2 regions of the Pandoraea morbifera genome follow, and region 2 is predicted to be linked to the other one. Evidence: predicted binding sites of a transcription regulator. Region 2 holds the regulator's gene; the other holds the start of a gene.
What was found. The regulator NrdR, encoded in region 2, represses ribonucleotide reductase genes. The targets are predictions, from matches to a motif close to CACNANATNTNGTG.
Positions count from the first base shown of each region.

Region 1 (4,211 bases), on a different contig from region 2:
ACTGACCGCGCTCCTTGGCCAGCTCGGTCGACGCCCAGTAGGCGTAGTAGCACACGGCTTCCATCGAACGATCGGCGAACTCGACGGCAGCGTTGGACGCATACGGCGTACGCAGCAGGTGCAGGCAGTCCTGGAAGCCCATGATGCCCATGCCCACCGGACGGTGATGCAGATTCGAATTGCGCGCCTTCGTCACCGCGTAGTAGTTGATGTCGATCACGTTGTCGAGCATGCGCATCGCCACGCGGATGGTGCGCTGCAACTTCTCGTGATCGAGCTCGTAGCCGTTGGCGGTCTGCTTCAGGTGAGCCACGAGGTTGACCGAGCCGAGGTTGCACACGGCGATTTCGGTCTCGCTCGTGTTCAGCGTGATTTCCGTGCACAGGTTCGACGAATGCACCACGCCCACGTGTTGCTGCGGCGAGCGGATGTTGCACGGATCCTTGAACGTGATCCACGGGTGGCCGGTCTCGAACAGCATGCCCAGCATCTTGCGCCAGAGCGCCTGCGCCGGAATCTTCTTGAACAGCTTGATTTCGCCGCGCGCCGCCTTCTCTTCATAGGCGGTGTACGCCTGCTCGAAGGCCTTGCCGTACTTGTCGTGCAGGTCCGGGCAGGTCGACGGCGAGAACAGTGTCCACTCGGCGCCCTCCATCACACGCTTCATGAACAGATCGGGAATCCAGTTCGCCGTGTTCATGTCGTGCGTGCGGCGACGGTCGTCGCCGGTGTTCTTGCGCAGCTCGAGAAATTCCTCGATGTCCAGGTGCCACGTTTCCAGATAGGCGCACACCGCGCCCTTGCGCTTGCCGCCCTGGTTCACGGCGACGGCCGTGTCGTTGACCACCTTCAGGAACGGCACCACGCCCTGGCTCTTGCCGTTCGTGCCCTTGATGTGCGAGCCGAGCGCGCGCACCTGCGTCCAGTCGTTGCCCAGGCCGCCGGCGAACTTCGAGAGCAGCGCGTTTTCCTTGAGCGCTTCGTAAATGCCCTCCAGATCGTCCGAGACGGTCGTGAGGTAGCACGACGAGAGCTGCGAGCGGCGCGTGCCCGAGTTGAACAGCGTCGGCGTGGAGCTCATGAAATCGAAGCTCGACAGGATCTGGTAGAACTCGATCGCACGCGCTTCGCGTTCGACCTCGTTCAGCGCCAGCCCCATGGCCACACGCATGTAGAACGCCTGCGGCATTTCAATGCGATGACCGTCGATGTGCAGGAAGTAACGGTCGTACAGCGTCTGCAGGCCGAGGTAGTTGAATTGCAGGTCGCGGTTGGCGTCGAGCGCGGCGGCCAGCTTGGCCAGATCGTACGAGAGCAGTTGCTCGTCGAGCAGCTCGGCCTCGACACCCTGCTTGATGAAGCGCGGGAAATAGTCGATGTAACGCGCGGCCATGTCGCCCTGCAGCACTTCCTCGCCGAGAATCTCGCGGCGGATCGTGTGCATCAGGATACGGGCGGTGACCTGGCTGTAAGCCGGTTCCTTCTCGATGAGCGTGCGCGAGGCGAGGATCGCCGAGTCGTAGACCTGCGACAGCGGCACGCCGTCGTACAGGTTCTTGATGGTCTCGGTCAGGATCGGCTCGGCGTCGACTTCATTGCCGAGGTTCTCGCAGGCGGCCTGCACCACGCCACGCAGGGCGGCCATGTCGAGCGGGCGCGACACGCCGTTGTCGGTGACATGCAGCACCGGCATGTCGGGCGCGGCGGCTTCGGGCGCAGCCTCGACCGCATGAGCGCGCTCCTGCGCGCGCTTCTCGCGATACAGCACGTAGGCGCGGGCCACGTTGTGCTCGCCTTCGCGCATGAGCGCGAGTTCGACCTGATCCTGAATGTCTTCGATGTGGAACGTGCCGCCGTTCGGGCGGCTGCGCATCAGCGCGCGCACGACGTTTTGCGTCAGTTGCTCCACGAGCTCGCGAACACGTGCCGACGCCGCGCCCTGACCGCCGTTCACGGCCAGGAACGCCTTGGTCACGGCGATCGCGATCTTCGACGGCTCGAAACCCACCACCGCGCCGTTGCGTCGAATCACTTTGAAGTCGGCGTTGGTCGCCGGCTCGAAGGCACCCGTCGTCTGGGGCGCCGACGCACCCGGGCCGGTGCCGGTCGTCGCGGCGGGCGTCGGGTTCGGGCGGGTGAGGTTTTCGTTAGTCTGCATGTAAAAACTCCCGTTCCAATGAGATGGTGCTGTTAGCGCGTCTCTACCAGTTTCACGACCGGCAAAAATACGCCCTGGGGGCGCCGATGGAGCGAAGTGCTGAACACCGCACGACCGACGGACGGCCAAGGGTTCAAGGTGTCCGCTGCACGGCTTTGCTGCTGCGCCGCCCCACAAAACGCCGCGGGACAAGCACGGTATTGATGGTTACTGCCTCCGGTGCCGGACTTCACATTAACCACTACATATAGTGGTCAGCACCGGAATTGGCACTAAGTATAGTGGAGATGACGCACTCCGCAAACCTGAAAATTTGATCCCCGGGAAGGCCCGTGGCATCGCCCTGTCAAGCAAAACCTACCCCGTCATCGGGTTAATCCGCTGCCCGAAACGGCAACGTTTCCGGAGCCAGGTCCGCCATTTCGCGCAACCGCCGCCACTCGAAGTGCGGCCCCGGGTCCGTCTTGCGCCCCGGTGCGATATCGGCGTGTCCGGCCACGGCTTGAATCGGATAATGCTCACGCAAGACGCGCGTCAGCGCCGCCAGCGTCACATACTGCGCCGCGGTGAACGGCAGGTCGTCGGTGCCCTCGAGCTCCACGCCGATCGAGAAATCGTTACAGCGGGTGCGTCCTTCGAACGTCGACGCACCGGCATGCCAGGCCCGCGCATTGCACGACACGAACTGCTGCAACGCACCATCGCGTCTCACGAGGAAGTGCGACGAGACGTGCACACCGCGAATCTCGTCGAAGAACGGATGCGCATCGTGATCGAGCCGGTTCTGAAAGAACGCCGCGATCTCGCCACCACCGAACTGTCCCGGCGGCAACGAGATGTTGTGCACCACGAGCAGGTCCGTCGGCATTCCGGGCGGCCGCATGTCGAAGTTGGGCGACGGCAGGCGCTCGGCCTCGACGATCCAGCCGTCGGCGTCGAGCGTGAGCACGGGCAGATCGCGTGGCGCGTTCATACGGCGCCTCGCGCGAGCGGGGCACGACGCACGGCATGCGCACGCGACCGGGGGAAAACGTTATGGGACGCAGAGGAATGGAGCATGACGGGCACCAAGAACTCCCGTAGAGCGAGGGGCGCCATTGTAGCCCACTTGAGGTGACGTCGTCGGCGCGTGGCCCGGGCCAACCCGGGCCGGCCTCCCCCGATGTCGCCGCTCGTCCGGCGAGTCGCACCGCGCACGGATGCCTGGCGTGGCGTCCCCGCACATCGGCATTCGTCGCGACAGATATCCACGTCCGGCGCTGCGGCGGCAGGTGCCCGTGCCCGCCGGCGCGCAACGTCCGACAAAGAAGAAGCCCCTCGCCCGACCTGGCCGAGAGGCTTCCATGGGCGTGACCACGCCCGGGGATGGCGTCGCTCTCGTGTCGTACGACACGCGCACCATCCCGCGCCGCTCACAGGTGCGGCGCCCTGGGCCGTTGCCGGCCGGTAACACTCTTGCGCTGCGTGACGCCGTTCACTGTCAATACGCTTGCCTCGCTTGTCTCGTACCGCAAGCCGATCAGGGGAATGCCGGAATCGCGGCCTCGACCCCTTCCATGTGCGCCTCCGGATGATGCGCCTTGAGCATATCGCGAATCTCGTCGACGCGGCTGTCGCGCACATCCACCATGAGCAGGATCATGCCGCGCTCGAGCGGTTCGCGGAACGTCTTGAGTCGCGAGTTCGGCACCGAGACGCCGATCATGCTCGACACCCACGCGCCGAAGAGCGCACCGAGCGGTGCCGTCACGATCATCAACTCCCACTGGGGACGTGTGCCCACGATGGGGAAAAACGCGGCGACCGCACCGACCGCCAGACCGCAGAAGCCGCCGATCACGAGTCCGGCTTCGGCGCCGTGCACGATATCGGACGTCTGCAGCAGGTTGGCCTCGTGCAGTCCCTCCAGGTCCATTTCGTCACGTGCCATGAAGTGGATGTGACGCTCCTCGATCCGCGCGAGCAGCAAGTCGCTCATCGTGCGCTGCGCACTGGCCAGATCCGGGAGAAGGAAATACATCCGTCTGCGCATTAGCATGTCGCGCCCTCCTGT
Region 1 covers NZ_CABPSD010000004.1:319,913-324,123, forward strand. Annotated here, with positions in the region: gene PMO31116_RS09605 (ribonucleoside-diphosphate reductase subunit alpha) at 1-2,158, opposite strand, end outside; gene ampD (1,6-anhydro-N-acetylmuramyl-L-alanine amidase AmpD) at 2,532-3,131, opposite strand; gene PMO31116_RS09615 (DUF1269 domain-containing protein) at 3,678-4,190, opposite strand.
Region 1: PMO31116_RS09605 (ribonucleoside-diphosphate reductase subunit alpha) is a predicted target of NrdR. The motif match lies at 2,398-2,411, and genes of this name have one in related genera.

Region 2 (4,211 bases):
CGACGAATTGAGACAGCCGGACGGTGTGCGAGCGGTGGCGGCGGAAATGGCGTTTCGTCTTGGCCGCATCGATGCGGCGACGATACGGCCGTGGGCGGCCGATGTCTGTCAGCTTGCCCGCGAGGCGCAGGCGTTGGCCGCGCATGGGGGCGATATGCGCGATACCGACGCGTTGGTCGAATATGTGATGGCCAGACGCGGCGACGTGCTGAGGCACCTGGGGGGAGAGCCGGTGGCCCGTGCCTGGGCGCGTCTGTACCCGACGCGGGCGGCCGCCATCAGCGCGCAGCAGGCGCTGTTCCTCGCGCTGGCACCCGCAGCGCGCACGACCGGCCTTGCATGACGGCAGGCTTCGGCGACCGGTTCGCCCTCGTTGGTGCCCCGGTCGAATGCCGTGCGGCCTTTGCGACACCATGTCGGCGCTGGCGCCTGACAGTAAGGTTTCCATCATTGGCATGTCTGACGGGGGGGCATTGAAATCGCCTGTCCGTGCGGCACCGCGCCGGCACTGTCGCAGTTGCGCCATGGGGCGTTCGGCAAGGGGGTGGCGCGGGCTTCCGAGCCGGTTGCCTAACGCCGCAAGCTCGCATAAACTATGGACGCCACAAACCCCGCGTGACTGGCGATTAGGGTGCACAGCCTTGTGCGCCCGAGGTGGATCAACCCACCGGGAAGCGCCGGGGTCTTATTTGCCGTTCGCCTGGGCAGCCGTGATGGTTGGTGCTGCCCTGTCTATCGTCTTCCGAAGCACAAAGGAAGGCGCGCTGCACCATCTCCTCCCGGAAAACCTGTTCAATTCAACGGAACTGCCATGTTCGACAAATCGAAATCCACCGTTGCCGCCGTCGATCCCGACGTCTGGGCCGCGATTCAGAAGGAAAACCAGCGTCAGGAAGACCACATCGAGCTGATCGCGTCGGAAAACTACACCAGCCCGGCCGTGATGGAAGCGCAGGGCTCGCAACTGACCAACAAGTATGCGGAAGGTTATCCGGGCAAGCGCTATTACGGTGGTTGCGAGTATGTCGACGTGGTCGAGCAACTGGCGATCGATCGGGTGAAGGCGCTGTTCGGTGCCGAGGCCGCGAACGTGCAGCCGAACTCCGGCTCGCAGGCCAACCAGGGCGTGTACTTCGCCATGCTCAAGCCGGGCGACACGATCATGGGCATGAGCCTCGCCCACGGCGGTCACCTCACGCACGGCTCGCCGGTCAACATGTCGGGCAAGTGGTTCAACGTGGTGAGCTACGGCCTGAACGAGAACGAAGACATCGATTATGACGCTGCCGAGAAACTCGCGCAGCAACACAAGCCGAAGATGATCGTGGCGGGCGCATCGGCCTTCGCCCTGAAGATCGACTTCGAGCGCATGGCCCGCATCGCCAAGTCGGTCGGCGCCTATTTCATGGTCGACATGGCGCACTATGCCGGCCTGATCGCCGCGGGCGTGTACCCGAACCCCGTGCCGCACGCCGATTTCGTGACGACCACCACGCACAAGAGCCTGCGCGGCCCGCGCGGCGGTGTGATCCTGATGAAGGCCGAGTTCGAGAAGGCCATCAATTCGGCGATCTTCCCGGGAATCCAGGGTGGCCCGCTCATGCACGTGATCGCCGGCAAGGCCGTCGCGTTCAAGGAAGCCGCCACGCCGGAATTCAAGGCGTATCAGGAACAAGTCGTGAAGAACGCACGCGTGCTGGCCGAGACGCTGGTCAAGCGTGGCCTGCGCATCGTGTCGGGCAAGACCGAATCGCACGTGATGCTGGTCGACCTGCGCGCCAAGAACATCACCGGAAAGGCTGCCGAAGCCGCGCTGGGTGAAGCGCACATCACCGTCAACAAGAACGCCATTCCGAACGACCCGGAAAAGCCGTTTGTGACGAGTGGCGTGCGTCTGGGCTCGCCGGCCATGACCACGCGCGGCTTCAAGGAAGCCGAAGCCGAGCTGGTCGGCAACCTGATCGCCGACGTGCTGGACAACCCGGAAAACGCCGAAACGCTGGCCACGGTCCGCGCCAAGGTCGCCGAGTTGACCAAGCGCTTCCCGGTCTACGGCTAAGCCGACGGCGTCGCACGCATGCGCTGCCCGTTCTGCCGGCACGACGACACGCAGGTCATCGACTCGCGTGAAGCGGAAGACGGCGCCGCCATTCGGCGGCGCCGGAAATGCCCGTCGTGTGACAAGCGATTCACCACGTACGAGCGTGTCGAACTCGCTATGCCCGCGGTCGTCAAGAAAGACGGCAGCCGGGCCGAGTACGACCGCGCGAAGGTGCGTGCGAGCATGCAACTGGCGATTCGCAAACGCCCCGTGAGTGCCGAAGCGATGGATGCCGCGATTGCGCGCATCGAATACAAGCTGCTGGCCGGCGCGGAGCGCGAAGTGATGAGCCAGCGTATCGGCGAACTCGTCATGCGTGAACTCAAGCGCCTCGACAAGATCGCCTATATCCGCTTCGCATCCGTGTATCGCAGCTTCGAAGACATTGCAGAGTTCCGCGATGTCCTCGAGGAAATCGACAGTACCGACCTCAAGCCCAAGCGCAAGCCGGTGGCGTAGGACCGCGCGAGAGGCCGCGATTCGGTCTGAGCGGGCGATGAAAAACCCGTCGCGCCTGAAAGGGCGTGGCGGGTTTTTTTCATGGTGGAGGGCACCGTGGGCGCGGACGACTGGCGCCGGCGCCCGTTGCCCGGCGACGCGCAGGTCGACAGCGCCGCATGCGCTCAGAACGAGTGCGACACCCCGATGTAGGCGCCGGTCTGGCTCTTGCCTGGCGGCGGGTTGTCGAGCGAGTCGCTCGGAATGGCGGCGACCGAGAAGCTCTGGTTGGCACTGTTCTTCACGTAGGCGACGGTGCCATACAGGAACGTGCGTTTGGACAGGTTGTACGTGGTGCCGAGCTCGAACATTGTCGCGTGTCCGAAACCGCCCGGCACGTTCACGTGGTAGACCGCCGCATTGGCCGCCCATACCGCCGTCGCCTGCCATTTCACCCCGGCCCAGTAGTGATCGGCGCGCGTGGCGAAATCGGGGGCGGGGGCGTCAGGCGCTGACATGTGCGTGTAGCCCAGCGAGATCGTGAAGCGATTCAGGAAGACGTTCGCTCCCGCGAAGTACTCGCGCGAGGTGGCGAACACGTCCGTGAATCGCCCGTTGGTGTCGCGAATTTCGTCATACAACGCGCGCAACTGGAAGCGATCGTGCGTGTAGGTCAACTGCGCGCCCATGCCGCGGCCGCTGTTGAACTGGCCCGCGATATTCGAGAATGCATACTGGCCGGCGATATCGAACCCGTACCAGTTCGGACTCTGGTAATTGACGGTATTGCTCGCTTGCGGCCAGTTGCGTCCGCGCACGAGCGATGCCGACGAGAAAGCCTGCTGCTGGAAGGGATCGAAATCCCAGACGCCATTGCTGATGAACAGGTTGCGGCCGAGCGTGAGCTGACCCCACGAGCGGGAATTGAAGCCGACCAGGGCACGCCGATCGAAGATCGAGCCGGAACCGTTGTTGTTGAAGCCGTTCATCAACTGGAAGCCACCTTCCAGATTGAATACCGCATGCAATCCCTGTCCGAGATCTTCATACCCGCGCAGGCCGAACAGGCTGGTGCCGTAGTCGCCGCCCTGAGCGCTCCAGCGTGACGTCGTGCCGCCGTTGCCGTCCTGCAGGTTGTTCATGAACTGGAAGCCGCCATCGACGCGGCCATAAAGTTGCACGCTCGACTGTGCGTGCGCGAACGAGCCGATGCCGCACAGCAGGCTGGCTGCGATGAGCTTCTTTCTCATGGTCTGTTCCCCAGATTGCGTTTTGCCCCGCACCTTTGTTGCGTGGTTATGCCCGTCGTCGCCTTTCATCGCCCGTTTCGGGGCGAGGCAGGAGAAGCTCGGGAAAGCCTGAATTTTCGTTACGAGTGACGAGAAATCGGCAAGCGGGAACGCCTGGGCAACGGGCGCCGCACGGGAACATGCGGGCGGTTGCGAGTGATGCCGGCACGCTCTGGTCGTCAGAGATCGTTTTCATGGCAGTCCACTGGCGTTAGGCCGTCTTCGGCGTGCTGTCACGCGCCGCTGCAAAGACGCTCGTGTGACACACAGGGGCCGTGCGGCGACCGGAATCGGCTGGCGAGGCGCGCCGGGATGATCGATGTCTTGTACTGCGAGATAACCTTGCGCGCGACGCCCGGATGGCTTCTTTATAGCCGAATTCT
Region 2 covers NZ_CABPSD010000005.1:128,750-132,960, reverse strand. Annotated here, with positions in the region: gene PMO31116_RS10405 (hypothetical protein) at 1-343, shown strand, start outside; ZMP/ZTP riboswitch at 606-713, shown strand; gene glyA (serine hydroxymethyltransferase) at 812-2,059, shown strand; gene nrdR (transcriptional regulator NrdR) at 2,078-2,560, shown strand; gene PMO31116_RS10390 (porin) at 2,725-3,789, opposite strand.